3 regions of the Micromonospora sp. NPDC049529 genome follow, and region 3 is predicted to be linked to each of the others. Evidence: riboswitches for the same ligand, from Rfam matches in the RefSeq annotation. Region 3 holds a riboswitch; each other region holds the start of a gene.

Region 1 (5,659 bases), on a different contig from region 3:
TGGCGGCGAGTGCTCCTGTGAGGAAGACAACAAAGGCGGCCCGTGGCCCCCACAGCAGCGTCACCGGGGTCAGCGGCAGCGAGACGCCGAGTACGGAGGTGTTCGCCATGATGTTGACGCCGTCGGGCACGTTCATCCGGTCGGAGAGGAAGGGGTAGTCGAGCCGGGTCAGCACCCGCGCGCCGTGGGCCATCATCCACTCGAAGAACGCCTGGTCGGCTTCGTTGTCTCGGATCCCGGACCGGGGCCGGAGCCAGAGCCCGGAGGTGATCCAGACGGCCAGTCCGAAGTAGCTCAGCACCGCGGCGATGTCCGGCAGTGGACCGCGCCGGGGCGGGCGCGGAATCATGGGTGCCGGGGGCGGTTCCGGTGCGGGCTCCTTCGGTAGGTCGGCGGTGTCCGGACGAGAGGTAGTCATATCTGTTCGGAGAGTATCGGAGGGTACCGGAGGGCCGGGCTCGATCACGGGCATCAGCGCGCTCTGTGCCTGAACGTCCGGAAGCCGGACGGGACGGATCAACCGAACAATCCGTTCGTGCCACGCCGATGCCTCAATTTCCCTACGGTCGTCGTAGATGGTTCACTCTGTCGGTCCAGGGTGCAGGTCGAGTTTCAGATCGCGAGGAATCGACGCATGGCAGAAATCACTGGGGATCAGCGAGTTCAGTCCGAGGTACTCGAGGGTCTCGCGACCGCCGTGAACCACCGCCGATGGTTTGTTGAGCTGGCGCTGCCGTACCTGGGGGACAACCCGATCGAGATCGGCAGTGGCCTCGGTGACTACGTGCTTGAGTGGGCGCCGCACTTCCCCAGGTTCACCGCCACCGAGGCCGACCCCGATCGGCTGGTGGCACTGAAGGAGCGACTCGCCGGCGAGTCCAACGTCGAGGTACGGCAGATGCTGCTGCCGCAACCGGAGCCGGAGCAGGGCGAGTACAGCGCGGCGGTCTCGTACAACGTGCTCGAACACATCGAGGACCACGTCGGGGCGCTGCGCGGCATGCGGGACCTGGTGCGTCCCGGCGGTGCGATCGTGCTGATCGTGCCGGCGTTCGAGTTCGCCATGGGTCCGGCGGACATCGCCACCGGGCACGTACGGCGCTACACCAAGAAGACGATGCGGGCCGCGCTGACCGATGCGGGGCTGACCGTGGAGCGGCTGCACTACGCGAACGCCCTCGGCCTCATCGGCTACTACATGGCGACGAACGTGTTCCGGCTGATGCCGAAGGAAGGCCCGATGGTGAAGGTCTACGACAGCCTGGTGCTGCCGGTGACCAAGGCGGCCGAGCAGATCGTGCGGCCCCCGTTCGGACAGTCGGTCTTCGCCGTCGCCCGGGTGCCCGGCGCGGCGCAGGCCTGACCGACCGGGAGAGCGACGACCGACACCGTTCAACCCGTCCCCGGTGTCGGCCGTCCACTTACTCCGGTCCGCTCAGCCCTCGACCTGGTACGTGGGCCGGATTACCGCCCGCGCCAGGGTGTGGAAGGTCAGGTTGAAGCCGACGTACGCCGGGCTGGCGTCCGGCGTGAGGTCGAGCTGCTCCACGTCGAGGGCGTGTACGGCGAAGAGGTACCGGTGCACGTGGTCGCCGGCCGGCGGCGCGGCACCGCCGTACTCCTGGGTGCCGTAGTCGTTGCGGACGGCGAACGCCCCACCCTCGACGGACCCGGCCTTGCCCGCGCCCCGGGGCAGTTGGGTGACCGACACCGGGACGTTGACCAGGATCCAGTGCCAGAAGCCGCTCGTGGTGGGCGCGTCCGGGTCGTAGCAGGTGATCGCGAAGCTGCGCGTCCCGTCCGGGAACCCGGACCAGGCGAGGTGCGGCGACAGGTCGCCGCCGCCCAGGCTGGAGTGGACGAACTCGGTGCCCAGCGGTTCGCCGTCGCGTACGTCGTCACTGGTCAGGGTGAACGCCGGCACCGGCGGCAGCAGGTCGTACGGGTCCGGTGCGATCGGTCGCTCAAGGTTCATCGGAAGGTCCTTCCAGAGATCGGGTGACTCAGTGTCTTTGTACCCTGTCTGACCCGACCTACCGCCGCCGGTAGGCGAAACATCCGTACGGGTGGCGGAACAGTTCCGGTGATCGGTTCGGGAATGGGGAAAAACGGCCCGCCCACCACCGGCGGTCATCTTGTGCCGCAATCCTGGGGATCCGCGTTTTCCCGGTCGCACTTGTTGATCGACTCCGGCCGATTACACCGCCATTTCGGGAGAGTTCCGGTGGCGCGGTCGGGCGGCTTTCGTCGGAGCCCCAGCCGGTGGCGAACACCGTTGCCCATCGACGCGGTCGCGGGGCGGGCCGCACCGGCGATCGGCCGATCGACCGCACCGGGCTCCGGGCGCCGGTCGACCGAGGTGGTGGGACTGCGGGCCGAGCAGCAGCGACGAGGGGACCGGCCCGGGTGGGCCCAACGGACAATTATCTGATCCGGACACCGGGTGGAGATGGTCGCCGCACCGGCAAACCCGACACCCTCGACGTGTACGACATAAGCCGGTACGCCCCCGACCACGAAACTGGTCACTACGGCAATAACCACTCTCCGTGATCACAAAACAGGTGTCGGTACGCCGGAAAGAAGCGGCGTGGGTCACGGTTTAAGCAGGCCAACTGGGGTTGGCAGGAGCGGAAGCGGCCCAGTAACGTCAGCCCGTCTGGTCCGGCCCTTAGTCACCGCGGGTGACACCGGAACAGGCCCGCTGAGTCGTGAATGCAACGAGCCGGGGACCCACAGTAGTTATGGGGTGAATCCGCGAACCATTGGTTCGTGGTAGGGCGTGCTTCCCGCCCGAATCCGTCAGCTAACCCGGTAGGCGGTATCGGAAGGAGAACATGCTCGTGCAGCGCCGTACCTGCCGTGGCCCGACCCTCGATCCCCCCGGCCAGTTCCGCCACCTGCCCCGGCTCGCCCGCATCGCGGTGCAGCCCGCGAAGGTAGCCCACTAGGCCTTCCCACGACCGACGACGCGTGAACGCGTACGCGGTCGGTGGCGCGAGGACGCGCGTGACCGGTAGGTGATTGGCACAGAACCGCCCGGCGGTATTTCTGCCGGCGCCGTTCATCCGGTAACGCATTCCACCGCTTGGCGGTGGCGGTTCCGCACGCCCCGATCCGGACCCGACGGCCGGCGGTGAATCCGCCCCGCCGACAGCGCGTACGACGGCACGTAACCCGGCCCCCGGCAGAGACAGATCGCCATCCCGATTCATGTGCCCCCGATCGCAGATCGGCACATCTGCGGAGGATTTATATGAAGCATCGTCAGCAACTCCGACGCGTCGTGACCGCCAGCCCGTACCGGGCCGGTGTCGTATCCGCCGCCGTTCTCGCCGTGGGTCTCACCACCGGCATCATGCTCACCCAGGGCGGCAGCTCGGCCGCGTCGACCAACCCCGACACCATCGCGGTCGCCGAGAGGCTCGGTGGCCAGGCCGGCGCCGAGGTCGCGCCCAGCCTGGTCACACCCACCCCGGCCGCCCCGACCCCGAGCGCCTCGTCGACGGCACCGACGGCGCCGTCGTCGGCCCCGCCCGCCACCACCAAGGCCGCGGCGACGCCGGCCAAGGCGGCCAAGAAGGTCGCCCCGCCCGCCTCGAAGGTGCTCGACTACGACTACGAGGCGCAGATCAACGGCTGGTACTGCGGCCCGGCAGCCACCCGGATCGCCCTGACCGCCCGCGACCGCCAGCCGAGTCAGGACGAGGTCGCCGCCGCGCTCGGCACCACGGTCAACGGCACCAACTCCGCCGAGGACACCACCCGCGGGCTGAACGCCCTGGCCAAGACCGACTTCTACCGGACCACCGCCATCCCCGGGGCCCCGTCCCCGGCCCAGATGGACCAGCTCCAGGCGGACGTCGTCCACGCGGTCAGCAACGGGTACGCGGTCGTCGCGAACATCGTCGGTTCGGCGACCGACGTCGACGGCGGCTGGCACGCGTACGACGGGGGTCACTACCTCACGGTGGTCGGCTACCGCGACAGCGGACGGACCGTGCAGATCGCGGACCCGGCGTTCGTCAACGGGGTCAGCTCCTACTGGATGACCACGATCGACCTGGCCAACTGGATGGCCACCCGGGGCTACTCGGCCTGACCTGTCCCTCCCCCCGGCCCCGGGTGCCCGCCGTTGCGGTGGGTGCCCGGGGTTCGTCCGTACCAGTGGGACGGTGGCCGTCCTGCCACAACCAACCACGGACGCGCGCGTTGTCCCTGTCGTGACCATGGACCTCGCCGATCGGGCGGACACCGACGACCAGCGAGTCCCCGTCGCCCGCTCCGCTCCCCGTCACTTCTCCGAGTCGGCCGCCACCGGGCGCCGACCCTCCGAACGAAAGGCCCAGGTGGTGGCCATGGCCGGTCAGGTGCTCGCCCGATGAGCCGCGTCGACGAACCGCTGACCCGGGCCGGGATCTGGGAGGCGGCGGCGATGACGCTCGCACAGCACGAGGGCCGGGGTACGTCCTACGCCCCCGGCACCTGCGCCTGCTGCACCCCGGACGGCTGCGCCCAACTGCGCTGGGCGCAGGAGGTACGCGCCGGCCGCAACCCGGAGTATCCGGTCGGCAACCCGGTCCCGCCAACCCTCCGGTCGGTCAGCTAGGACTCGACGCCATCGCGTCCCGGGTCAGACTCGCTGTCCGCTGGCCGGACGGCTTCGCTGCCCAGGCCACATTCGGAAGCGATGCGTTCGTTCACGTCGGAGGAATCCCAATCCTCCGCGCTCGCCAGACGGTCATGCAACGAGCCGCGACCGGCACGGTCGACCCCCTGACTCAACGGCCGGCCCCTGCCGCTGCGATCGCGAGCCTGGCGAACTCGTCGGTCGCGCCGTTCCAGAGGAAGTCGCCGGTCTGGGTCAGGGCCATGGCGACCAGCCCGTGGTGGGGGTCGTTGAACCAGGTGGTGCCGTAGCCGCCGTCCCAGCCGTAGCGGCCCGGCACGGGCGACACCTCGTCCGGCTCGACCGCGACGGCCATGCCGAGTCCCCAGCCACGGCCGCCGAGGATCATCCCGCCGCCGGAGATCTCGGCCGGGGTCAGCTGGTTGGTCGTCATCAGCTCGACCGACTCCTCCGACAGCAGCCGCTCGCCCCGGTGCACCCCCTTCGCCAGCAGCAGCCGAGCGAAGCTCAGGAAGTCGTCGGCGGTCGACAGCAGGCCGCCGGAGCCGGACGGGAAGGCCGGCGGGCTGGTCCACTCGCTCGGGGTGGAGACCGTACGCAGTTCCATCTTCCCGGTCTGGAAGTCGGTCATGTAGAAGCTCGGCAGCCGCCTGGTGTAGTCGGCGGGCAGCCAGAAGCCGGTCTCGGTCATGCCGAGCGGCTCGAAGATCCGGGCCCGGAAAAAATCCCCGAGCGGCTGTCCGGCAGCCCGTGCGACCAGCACACCGAGCACGAGCGTGCCGACGTTGTACTGCCAGCGCTCACCGGGCTGGTACATCAGCGGCAACGACCCGAACCGCTTGATCCACTCGTCCGGATCGTGCGGCGTACGCGGATCCGGCGCGCCGAGCACCAGTTGCAGCTCGTGCACGGCCTTGTTGATCGGAAACGGCGGGTCGAAGGTCGGCTCGATGATCGTCCCGAACCCGAGACGGAAGGTCAGCAGGTCCTCCACCAGGATCGGACGGTTGGCCGGGACGGTCTCGTCGA
Region 2 (5,659 bases), on a different contig from region 3:
AGAACATCCGGTACGGCTCCAGCGACCGCCCCAGCCGGGCCGCCTCGATCGGGGTGAGCCGGTGGTGCACGTCGTGCAGCAGGTGGAAGCCGTAACCGAGCTGGTCGCGGGTGGCGGCGACGAGCTTCGGCACGAAGTCGAGGTAGGCGGCGGTGTCCCAGACGTCCTCGGCCGGCCGGTCGTGCGCGGCCGGTTCGTAGGTCAGCCCGCCGCCGACCCGGATGCCGTAGGTCGAGGTGAGTCCGGGGATCGCGGACTGGACCCGGACCGCCCGGTAGCCGGCCTCCAGGAAGCGGGCCACGTCGGCCACCGCCTCCTCGATCCCGGCGCCGCTGGCGTGCCCGTAGACCGTGACACCGTCCCGGGCCGCGCCGCCGAGCAGCTGGTAGACCGGCAGACCGGCGGCCTTGCCCTTGATGTCCCAGAGGGCCACGTCGACGGCGCCGATGGCGGTCATCGTGACCGGACCCCGCCGCCAGTAGGCGCCCCGGTACAGGTACTGCCAGGTGTCGGAGATCCGTGCCGCGTCCCGCCCGACCAGCAGCGGCACGAGATGGTCCCGCAGGTACGACGCGACGGAGAGCTCACGGCCGTTGAGGGTGGCGTCGCCGTACCCGACCAGCCCGTCGTCGGTGGTGATCTTCAGGGTGACGTAGTTGCGGCCGGGACAGGTGACGAAGACGTCGGCGGCAATGATCTTCATGGGGTGCCTTCCGAGGGGACGGGCGAGGGCGGTGGCGGCTCCGGTGGGGTGGTGGTCCTCCAGGGCAGCGTATTGCCTTCGGTTTGGTCGATGTCCGGTTCGGGGTAGCAGGAGCGGTGGGCGGATCCCGTGGCGCCCCCGCGATCGGCGCGACAGGTAGCGGCCACGGACGACTCAAGGAGGACACATGCGTAGGTCGGCGATAGTGGCGGTGGCGACCCTGGCCGGACTGGGCCTGGCCGCGAGCGGCTGCACCGAGGGCAGCGGCGTCGGTCTGGCCACACCGAGCCCGTCCGGCGGCACCGGCACCGTGGCGCCGTCCGGCAGCGCCAGCGCCGCACCGGCGACCGGCGGTCCGGTGGCGTCCTGCGTGACCGGGGACTGGCGTACCGCCTCGGCCGCGGGGCAGGCCGGCGGGACGCTGGCCAGCGCCAGCATCAGCGGCGGGGACGGGGTGCTGGTCAAGGTCGGCCCGACCGGCGCGACCACGGTCGACTTCGCCGCGATGAAGCCGGTGACCTTCAAGGCGCAGCTCGGTGACGCCAGGATCGCCGGCACGTTCAGCTACGCCGGAAAGGCCAGCGGCACGGTCAGCACCGGCGCCGGTGGCGGCACCACCGGTGACTGGGCGCCCGTACCGCCGTTGCAGTGGGGCGACACCCGCGTCACCGTGACGTTGACCGAGCCGACGCCGGCCACGCTCTTCGAGAACGTCAAGATCTCCGAGTACGTCGGCGACGGTGCCAGCCGTACCGGCGACGTGGTCGACATCCAGCCGCTGCTCGGCGAGGGCCGTTACCAGTGCGGTGGGAACACGTTGACCCTGACCCCGAAGGATGCCGGCGGTCTGACCTGGGTGCTCAACCGCGCCTGACCCGACGGCGGTCCGGTGTCACCCGGCTGCCTCGATCCGAGGCCGGTCCCGTCCTGGGGCCGGCCTCACCCGTGCCGGTCCCGTCGCGGTCCGGCCTCAGTCGTCGTAGTGCGCGGGCTCCGCGTCGCACGGGTCCGCCTCGGTGTCGCAGGGCTCCGGTTCGGTGTCCTGCTCGAATCCGGCCCGGACGATGTCGGAGATCTCCGCGAGCACGTCGAGCTGCTCCGGGGTGAGTACGTCGACCACCCAGCGCCGTACGTGCGACACGTGTTTCGGTGCCGCCCTCGTGATCTCCGCCAGGCCGGTGTCGGTGATCCGGATGAACGCGCCCCGGGGATCGGTGGCGCAGGGCTCCCGCTCGACCAGACCACGCCGGGCCATCCGCCCGAGGTGGTGGGTGAGCCGGGTCTTCTCCCACTGGAGGTGGGTCCGGAGCTGGAAGATCCGCAGCCGCTTCTCGGGCGCCTCGCTGAGGTGGACCAGCACGGCGTAGTCGCTCTCGGAGAGGCCGGTGTCGGCGAGCAGTCCGCGATTCAGCCGGCTGTGCAACTCCATCTGCATGGTGATGAAGGAACGCCAGGCACGCTGCTCCCGATCACTGAGCCATCGTTCCCCGTTCGCCGCCACCCGGCCATGATACTGCCGAAGATGACATGTCATCCTTCGCCGACTCGGCCGGCCGGAACCGGGCCGAACGGAGCAGGCCCCCGAGCCGGCCGTGGTGGGACCGGGTGGGGGCCTGCGGACGTCGACCGGCGCGAGGTCAGAGCATGGACATGTGTACGTGGTCGGTGTGGTCGCTCTCACCGCTGTACGACTTCCAGCCGGTGGCCGGGAACCAGATCTGCTTGTACCAGATCACGTAGAGGATGCCGAGCTTGTCTGCGTTGCGGACCAGGAACGCGGTCAGGTTGTTGCCGTAGAGGCGCTGGTCCTGGTTGCGTGCGGGGGCGAATCCGCTGTTCAACAGGGACCAGTCGCAGGCGCGACCCTTCGGGTGCTCGAACGGACCGCCGTTACGGTGACAGCCGACGAACCGGTTGAAGCCGGCCTTCTTCACCTCGTTGTACGCGTGCAGCGTGCGCGGGGTGACGCAGCCCCCGGTGGTCGGGTCGTCCTTGCTGCACGACTCCTTCGGCCAACCGCCGCTGGCCGTACGCGGGGCGGCCTTCGCCACCGGTGAGTTGGCGTCGACGAAGCCGTTGGTCAGTCTCTTGCCGCCGACCAGGGCGAGTGAGCGTTCGGCGTCCTGCTTCTGCCGGGCCATCACCGCCGTCTGCTTCTCCTGCTCCTTGACCTCGGCGTCGGCCAGGGCCTTGGCGCGTTCGGCCAGCTCACGGGCGGCGTTGAGTTCGTGCAGCTTCTGGTCGTTGACCGCGTTCATCTCGTCGAGCGCGACCGCCCGGTCGAGGAACGAGTCCGGGGAGGCGCTGTTGAGGAGTGCCGACACGGCGCCGAGCTTGCCGGTGCGGTAGGAGCGGGCGGCGATCTCGGCGACCTGGGGGGTCAGCTCCTCGATCTGCGTCTCGGCCTTCGCGAGCTCGGTGGCGAGGACCGACTGCCGCTTCTTCGACGCGTCGAGCGCGGCCTTGGCGTCGAGGAAGCGACGTCCGGTCGCCTCCAGGACCTCGCTCAGCAGCGGGGTGTCGGACTCGACCGGGCCGGGCGGTGTGGCCGGCGCGGCCAGTGCCGTGGCCGAGAGCGGTGCCACCATGAGCAGGGCGGTGACCAGCGCCAGGGCAGGCGTGAACCATCGGCGGAGGGGTGCCGTCATGCAGGATCCTTCCGTTGGTCGCCGACCGGGTTAGCTGACGGGTTCGGGATGGAAGTGATCCCTACCGCTGTCGCGGATTCACCCCACGTACTCGGTTCCCCGGTTCGTCCAGGACGATTAGGCGACGGTCCCGCCGGCACCGGTTGGCGCCGATTGGCGTTGACCGCGAAGAATCCTACCGTGTGATCCGTCCTGGTGGACACGTCCATCGGGGTGCCAAAAGCGTTATGGGACAACGACTTTCGGTTATCGTTCACCGTTTCGGCTAATCCGGATACCGGCTGTAATGGTGATGGTGCTGATTGTCGAATCAGCGATCGACGACCAGCGTTGCGTGATCGGCGATCGGTGTCAGCGGTTGCCGCGTTTGCGCGACGGCTGCGCCTTTCCCGGCGACTGGTTGCCGCCCGCCGCTTTCCGGGCCGCCGCCGCGCGTCTGGCCGCCGCGGTGGTGACCGGTCGGCGGCGGTTCGCCGGACCGGTGTTGATCCGTGCGGTGCGTCTCGGTCGCAGCGTCAGGCCGACGATGACCGCCACGCCGACGAGGAGCAGCACCGGCAGCAACCAGACCATCGGGCTGCTGCCGTCGTCGTTGGTGCCACCGGCGGCGTTCGGATCCGGCGACGCCGGTGCGGTGGTGCTGCCGGTGCCCGGATTCGTCGGGGCCGACCGCTCGGGGTTCTCGGCGGCGGCGAGCAGGGCCGGGTCGGCGGGGTTCGTCGGCGCGGTCCAGCCCTGCGGCGCGGCGGTCGCCGTACCGGCGTAGGAGAACTTGACCGTGCCGCGTACCGGCTCGCTGTCGGAGGCCACCGAGAGGTAGCTGGCGGTGTACTCGCCCTTCTCCGGCCAGTGCGAAACCTTGACGAACGCGGAGTATCCGGTGTGGTAGAGCTTCGGCTCCCACTTGCCGTTGACCAGGTTCAGCTCGGTGACCGGGCGGTCGAGCCGCTTGTCCGGACCGGGCTGCCAACCGGCGTCGACGCGTACGCCGCTCGGTGTGGTCACGGTGAAGTACGCGTTGGCCGCCGGTGCCTCGGTGAAGTACAGCTCCAGCACCTGCGTCGGCCGGGACAGGGTGGCCCCGGCAACCGGGTCGGAGACGGCGAGCTGACCGTGGGCGGACGCGGGCGAGCCGACCACCGCGAGCGCGATCGTGGCGACGACGACGACGGCGAGCAGGCGGCAGGCCGCGCGGACGGTGAGCAGCCGGGGCGATCGCATCGGCCCATCATGGTGGCTTCCGCTGTGCCCGGCAAGACGCTACAGTCGCTTCCCGATGTCGCGGGACCGGCTGACTGGGGAGATGGTGATGATGCCCTCTATCGGCCGTCGTCGTGCACTGGCCGCGTTCTGCGGTGCGGTGCTGCTGACCGTTGCCGGCACCGGATGCGGTTCGACCGGGGGACCGGCGGACCCGGACGCGCCGGTCGAGGTGGCCATCACCATCACCGAGGGGCGGGCCGATCCGCAGCCCGGTCGGGTGGACGCGACGAAGGGCCAGTCGGTCCGGATCACCGTGACCAGCGACGTGCCGGACCGGGTGCACGTGCACGGGTACGACGTCGGCGCGGAACTGCCCGCCGGGCAGCCGGCCACGGTCGAGTTCGTGGCGGACCGGGACGGCATGTTCGAGGTCGAGACGCACGAGACCGAGCTGCTGCTGTTCCAGCTACTGGTCCGATGAGGACGGTCCCCGAGCTGCTCGCCCACGGGGTCGGCGGGCGGCAGGACCTGCCCATCCCGTTCGCGTACGCGGTGACCGGTGCCGCGCTCGCCCTGGTCATCTCGTTCGTCGTGCTGGGCGCGTGGTGGCGGGAGCCGAGGCTGGGCGACCCGGAGGCGGGACGGCCGCTGCCGGAGCGGGTCGGCCGGTTGGTCGACTCGGCCGGGTGGCGGTGGGCGCTGCGCTGCCTGGGACTGGTACTGGCGGCGTACTTCGCGATCGGACTCTTCTTCGGGCCGGACGTCGACCGCAACCCCACCGCCGGCCTGTTCTACGTGGTCTTCTGGGTCGGGCTGGTGCCCGCCTCGCTGCTCTTCGGACCGGTGTGGCGGGCGCTGAATCCGCTGCGTACGGTCTATCTGCTGGCTGCCGCGATCGGCCGGCGGGATCCGCGCCGGGGCTTTCTGCCGCTGCCGCCGAGGCTGGGTTACTGGCCGGCGGCGGTCGGCCTGCTGGCCTTCGTCTGGCTCGAACTCGTCGCACCGGACCGGGCCACCGTGCCGGTCATCCGGGCCTGGCTGGTCGGGTACGCGCTGCTGGTGCTGCTCGGCGCGGCCCTGTTCGGGGTCGGTTTCTTCGACCGGG
Region 3 (5,659 bases):
GGCGCGGGGCGGGTGCCGCCGCTGGCCGCGCTGCACGGCAGCGCCTCCGCCGAGTTGGCCGGGTCGACCGGTCGCCCGGTCCGGGTCCGGCTGCTGGTCGCCGCCGGGCTGGCCGGGGCGGGTCTGCTGGCGATCGTGGTCGGGGTGCCGCTGGCCTTTCCGGGGCTGCCGCTGGTGCTCGGCGGCGGGATGATCGTCTTCCTCGGGACGGTGGTGGCGGCGCCGCTGCTGGTCCCGCGCGCGGTCGGCGTACTGGGGTGGCTGCCGGCCCGGCTGTTCGGACCGGTGGCCCGGCTGGCGGTGGCGAACGCGCGGCGCAACCCGCGCCGGGCCGCCGCGACCACCATGGCGCTGACCGTCGGGGTGGCACTGATGTCGATGTTCGCGGTGCTGCTGGAGACCGCGCGGGACCAGACCGGGCGGGAGCTGACCGAGAACTTCCCGGTGGACTTCGTGCTGGACCGGGCCCGGATCGACGGCACGCCGGGAGTGACCCGGGGCGCGCTGCCGGCGGAGCTGGCCGGCGTACTCCGGGCCGACCCGGCGTTCGCGACGGTGGCCGAGGTGCGGCTGGCACCGGCTCCGGCGGACCCGCAGGTTCGGGTCTGGTCGGTGCCGCCGGAGCAGTTGCGTGGGCCGATCCGCCCCGAGGTGACCGAGGGGGACCTGGCCGAGCTGGGGCCGGGCACGGTGGCGGTGAGCCGGCGGGTGGCGCAGGCCCGCGACATCGGCCTGGGTGACCCGTTCCCGCTCGGCCTGCCCGCCGACCCGAGCGGCACCGACGCGGGTGGATCGTTGGTGGTGGTCGCGCTCTACGACGACGCCCCGACCGGCGGTGCGGCGCTGGTCGACTGGAGCCGGTTCACCACAGCGTACGGGCCGGGCGGGCCGAACCAGTTGCTGATCGACCTGGCCCCCGGCGTCGGTACGGCAGCCGGCCGGCAGGCCCTCGACGGGCTGCTGCGCGCCTACCCGGTGGTCCGCCTGAGCAGCGCGGCCGACCAGGCGGACGCGTTGTCGGCCTCGCTGGACGAGTTGCTCGGCATCTTCGCCGCACTGCTCGGCATGTCGGTGCTGATCGCGCTCTTCGGGATCAGCAACACGCTCTCGCTGTCGGTCTTCGAGCGCACCCGGGAGTCGGCCACGCTCCGGGCACTGGGGCTGTCCCGGCGGCAGCTCGGTCGGATGCTGCTGGTCGAGGCGGCGCTGATCGCCCTGGTCGGCGCGCTGGCCGGGATCGCCCTGGGGGTGGGCGTCGGCTGGACCGCCGCGCTCGGGCTGATCAGCAGCTACGGACACGGGCTGCCGGTCGTACCGGTGGGGCAGTTGACCCTCTGCGCGGGCCTGGCCTGCGGCGCGGCGGTCCTGGCCGGGCTGCTGCCGGCCCGTCGGGCCGGCCGGGCCCCGATCGTGGCGGCGATGGCGAACGAGGGCTGAGGACCCACCCGGTGCCTGTCCGGTTCGACCCGGTCCAACCTGCTGGCACATATTGCGATATCAGCATATGTTAGGTCGTAGCGGCACGGGCGACGGAGGGTGTGTGCGTGGGCGCTGGTCATGACCACGGCGCGCAGGCGATGCGCGCCGTCGAGCGGCACCGGGGGCGGCTCTGGTCCGCCTTCGGTCTGCTCGTCGTCGTCATGATCGTCGAGGCGGTCGCCGCGCTGACCACCGACTCGCTCGCCCTGCTCTCCGACGCCGGGCACATGTTCACCGACGTACTCGGGATCGGCATGGCGCTGGCCGCGATGACCGCGACCCGGCGGGCGGCCGACGACCCGCAGCGGACCTTCGGCCTCTACCGGCTGGAGGTGCTCGCGGCACTGGCCAACGCGGTGCTGCTCTTCGGCGTCGCGATCTACGTGCTGGTCGAGGCGGCCCGCCGGTTCGGCCAGGAGCACCCGCCGACCGTGCTGGCCGGGCCGGTGCTGGTGGTCGCCATCGTGGGCCTGCTGGCCAACCTGGTCGCCTTCGGGCTGCTGCGCACCGGGGCGCGGGAGAGCATCAACCTGCGCGGCGCCTACCTGGAGGCACTCGGCGACATGCTCGGCTCGGCCGGGGTCATCGTCGCCGCCCTGGTGATCGCGAACACCGGCTGGTGGTGGGCCGACCCGCTGGTCGCGGTCGCGATCGGCGTGTTCATCCTGCCCCGGACGTGGCGACTGGCCCGAGCCGCGATCCGGATCCTGGTGCAGGCCGCGCCGGAGCACCTCGACGTACCCACGGTGGCGGCCCGACTCTGTGCCGTACCCGGTGTCGCCAACGTGCACGACCTGCACGTCTGGACCCTCACCTCGGGGATGGAGGTCGCCTCGGCGCATCTCACCCTGTCGGCCGGCGCCGAGGTCGGCGCGGTGCTCGCCGCCGCCCGTGGGGCGCTGCACGACGACTTCGACATCGCGCACGCCACCCTCCAGGTCGAACCGGGCAGCACGACCGAGGGTTGCGGCCCCACCGACTGGTGATCCAGTTAGGTGCCACCGGGGCGATCGCCCCTTACCGGGCACCGCAACGCGACCACTCTTCGCTTACCTGGTCCTTAATTTTTGTCCCCCGACCGGGTGATCTTTTATGGTTATATCCGGCATATCACTTCGATTCGCTTTGATCCTTCGACGAGCCAACACTGTCCGTACTGGACCCGGCCGGTAGGCTCGGCTCCGGTCTCCGCCGGGCGGCGCCCTCCGGCGCCTGCGGTGACCGTCGCCTAATCGCACGTGCGAGCCGGGGAACCATCGCGTCATTGGGGTGCATCCGCGTCAGCGGTAGGGATCTTCCGTCCCGAACCCGTCAGCTAACCCGGTCGGCGGCTGACGGAAGGACGTGCACCGAATGCCATTGTTGGCACCCGTACGACCCCGCTATCCGCGCGCGGCCCGGTTCGCGATCGCGATCACCCTCACCCTGCTGGCCGGGCTGATCACCCCCGGTGCCGCCGCAGTGGCCTCCCCCACCCCGATCGCCGCCGCTCCCGGCGTGCTCGGCGCCGCTCCCGGCGGCACCGACGACGAGGGCGGCAGCGCCAGCCTGCGAGAGCAGCTCGACGTCGCGGCCAAGGGCTACCTCGACGCCCAGGCGGCACTGGAGAACTCCACCAAGCGGCAGCAGCAACTCGCCGCCCACCTGGTCACCCTGGAGGCCGAACTGGCCACCCGGTCCCAGACCGTCGGTGAACTCGCCGGCATGGCGTACCGCACCGGCCGACTGGGACCCCTCACCGCCCTGCTCAACAGCGACTCACCGGACGGCTTCCTGGACCGCGCCTCGTCCCTGGGCACGGTCGCCGCCAACGAGGACCGCCAACTGCGCGACCTGATCGCGGTACGGGACCAGGAGGCCCGGGCCAAGGCCGCGATCGACAACGAGGTACGCGAGCAACGCAAGCAGCTCGACATCATGGCCAAGCGCAAGCAGCAGGCCGAACGGGCGTTGGCGGCGGCCGGCAGCGGCGGCTCCAGCCCCGGCGTCACCGCCAGCACCACCTCCCCCTCGGCCAAGCCGGCGCCCCGCAACTCGGACGGCTCGTGGCCGAAGGAGTCGTGCAGCGTCAACGACCCGACCACCACCGGTTGCATCACCCCGCGCACCCTCAACGCGATGAACCAGGCCAAGGCGGCCGGCTTCACCCGCTTCGTCTCCTGTTTCCGCAGCGGCGGCTCGGGCGAGCACCCGAAGGGCCGGGCCTGTGACTTCGCGGCGCAGAAGAGCGGCTTCGGCGGAGTCGCCACCGGCGGTGACAAGACGTACGGCAACAACCTGGCGGCGTACTACGTCAAGAACGCCAGCCGCCTCGGTGTGCTCTACGTGATCTGGTTCAAGCAGATCTGGCTACCCGGCAGCGGCTGGAAGGCCTACAACGGCGGCGGCGACCCCTCCAGCGACCACACCAACCACGTCCACCTCTCCATGAACTAACCCCTCCCCCGCGCCCCCCACCCCGCCCCCACCCCGCCCCCACCCCTCGCCCCTCGCCCCCCGCCCCCCACCCCGCCGATCTAGGGCAAATACGTGTACGCAGAGATCAAGTAGCCCCCATCTGCCCTAGATCGGCGGCGTGGGGTGTGGTGGGGGCGCGGGGTTAGGGGGTGGAGTTCCAGAAGCCGATGAGGGTGGCGGTCCACCAGCCGAGTTGGGAGACCGTCGCGGCGAGGGCGCCGGGGAGTAGCCGGTACCAGGGGGCGGGGGCGTCGCCGAGGCCGGCCAGGCGATCGCGTACGCGGCCCAGGAACAGCCCGTTGATCCCCACCGCGAGTACGGCGAGCAACTTGATCTGCACCAGCCCGGACGAGGTGTCCGGGCGCAGTAGTGCACCGCTCGCGACCAGGCCCAACAGCCCGAGCCAGATCAACTGGTGCGCCCCCTTCGCCATGCCCAGTACGGTGCCGAGCCGTTCCCGGCGCAGAAGCCAACGCAGACTGAACCAGTCCACGGTGAGTACGGCCCCGAAGCCCACCACGAGACAGGTCAGGTGGCAGAAGAGCGCGAACGACCGCCAGCCCGGCCCGACGGTGAGGTGCGGTGCGATGAGCACCACGACCAGCCAGCCGACACCGACCGCGACGATCGGACCGAACCGCGCCGCGCGACCGGCGGGGCGCCGGTGACCGCCGCGCCGACCCACGACCGGCTGCCCGCTCGACGGGTCGGGCCGGAGCGGGCGGTTCGACGGATCGGGGCGCAGCGGGCGGCTCGAAGCAGCGCGGGGCAACGGGCGGCTCGACGGATCGGGCCGCAACGGACGGCTCGAAGCAGCGCGGGGCAGCGGACGGTTCGACGGGTCGGGGGGCAGCGGGCGGGGCCGGTGGAGGTCGGTGGCTCGGGGCGGCGGAGTGGGGTGCCGGCCGGGTGGGGTGGTGTGGTGTCCGGTTCGCTGTCGGGGGAAGGCGGCCTCCCGTCCGGGCACCGGCTCGTGGGCGAGTGGCTCCTGGACGACCGGCTCTTGGGCGACCGGTGCGGGGTCGATCAGGGCGAGGTCGGCGGGTGCGAGGTCGGCGGTGTGGCGGCCGGTCGTCCGGAGGTCAGGCATGGTGCACCGGACCGACCGGACCGGCGGGCCTCGAAACCGGCATGGTGGTTCCTCCGCTCGCTCGGGTTCCGATCCTGGACGCCCCGTCGGTGGTGCCGACCGGGGCTCGGCCGGGTCGGCCGGGGTCGGCCGGGCCGGGAGGAGGACCAACGGCCCTCCCGATCAGGAGACCCGTGGGGAGCGGCGGCGCAACAGAAACTCGACCGGGAAGATCCGTACCGGCGGTGGCGGTGGGCCGCTGCCCGGCGGGACGCGGTGGTCGGGCGGCGACCGGAACGGGTCAGGCGGGGGTACGGGGCGCGGTGGCGATCGCGCCGAGCAGGAGGCGCAGGCCGGGGGTGGGGTCGAAGTCCGGGTCGGGGAAGGCGAGCTGGTGCATGATCACACCGTCCATGTGGTCCAGCATCATCCGGCAGTGCCGTTCCGGGTCGGGTGAGCCGACCGCACGCAGCCAGGGCGCTCCCCAGCGGACCAGTTCCGCGTTGCCCTGCCCGAGATCGGCCTGCAACTCGGTCCGTACCGCGGCGTCGAGGCAGAGGGCGAGGCGGGCGACCGTACGGGGCCGGGCGGGACCGACCGCGGTGCGGACGAACTCGGCGAGCAACCGGGCCAGCTCGTCGAGACCGGCCGGAT

What was found. A riboswitch is a leader RNA that binds a small molecule or an ion and turns the genes downstream of it on or off. The one in region 3 is predicted to bind cyclic di-AMP.
Region 1: it holds a riboswitch for cyclic di-AMP, as region 3 does, so the genes downstream of both, ACZ6QQ_RS00200 (C39 family peptidase) here and ACZ6QQ_RS17835 (coiled-coil domain-containing protein) in region 3, are expected to answer to the same signal.
Region 2: it holds a riboswitch for cyclic di-AMP, as region 3 does, so the genes downstream of both, ACZ6QQ_RS33635 (coiled-coil domain-containing protein) here and ACZ6QQ_RS17835 (coiled-coil domain-containing protein) in region 3, are expected to answer to the same signal.

What each region holds. Positions count from the first base shown of each region.
Region 1 covers NZ_JBVJHT010000001.1:40,026-45,684, forward strand. The annotation lists gene ACZ6QQ_RS00185 (DUF6311 domain-containing protein) at 1-418, opposite strand, end outside; gene ACZ6QQ_RS00190 (class I SAM-dependent methyltransferase) at 635-1,363, shown strand; gene ACZ6QQ_RS00195 (YbhB/YbcL family Raf kinase inhibitor-like protein) at 1,436-1,975, opposite strand; cyclic di-AMP (ydaO/yuaA leader) riboswitch at 2,693-2,836, shown strand; gene ACZ6QQ_RS00200 (C39 family peptidase) at 3,257-4,102, shown strand; gene ACZ6QQ_RS00205 (hypothetical protein) at 4,224-4,385, shown strand; gene ACZ6QQ_RS00210 (hypothetical protein) at 4,382-4,609, shown strand; gene ACZ6QQ_RS00215 (serine hydrolase domain-containing protein) at 4,782-5,659, opposite strand, start outside.
Region 2 covers NZ_JBVJHT010000028.1:27,562-33,220, reverse strand. The annotation lists gene manD (D-mannonate dehydratase ManD) at 1-703, opposite strand, end outside; gene ACZ6QQ_RS33645 (hypothetical protein) at 891-1,577, shown strand; gene ACZ6QQ_RS33640 (MarR family winged helix-turn-helix transcriptional regulator) at 1,674-2,204, opposite strand; gene ACZ6QQ_RS33635 (coiled-coil domain-containing protein) at 2,341-3,351, opposite strand; cyclic di-AMP (ydaO/yuaA leader) riboswitch at 3,355-3,485, opposite strand; gene ACZ6QQ_RS33630 (copper resistance CopC family protein) at 3,703-4,572, opposite strand; gene ACZ6QQ_RS33625 (cupredoxin domain-containing protein) at 4,661-5,035, shown strand; gene ACZ6QQ_RS33620 (hypothetical protein) at 5,032-5,659, shown strand, end outside.
Region 3 covers NZ_JBVJHT010000009.1:295,983-301,641, forward strand. The annotation lists gene ACZ6QQ_RS17825 (ABC transporter permease) at 1-1,437, shown strand, start outside; gene ACZ6QQ_RS17830 (cation diffusion facilitator family transporter) at 1,545-2,465, shown strand; cyclic di-AMP (ydaO/yuaA leader) riboswitch at 2,695-2,825, shown strand; gene ACZ6QQ_RS17835 (coiled-coil domain-containing protein) at 2,842-3,915, shown strand; gene ACZ6QQ_RS17840 (hypothetical protein) at 4,079-5,026, opposite strand; gene ACZ6QQ_RS17845 (TetR/AcrR family transcriptional regulator) at 5,307-5,659, opposite strand, start outside.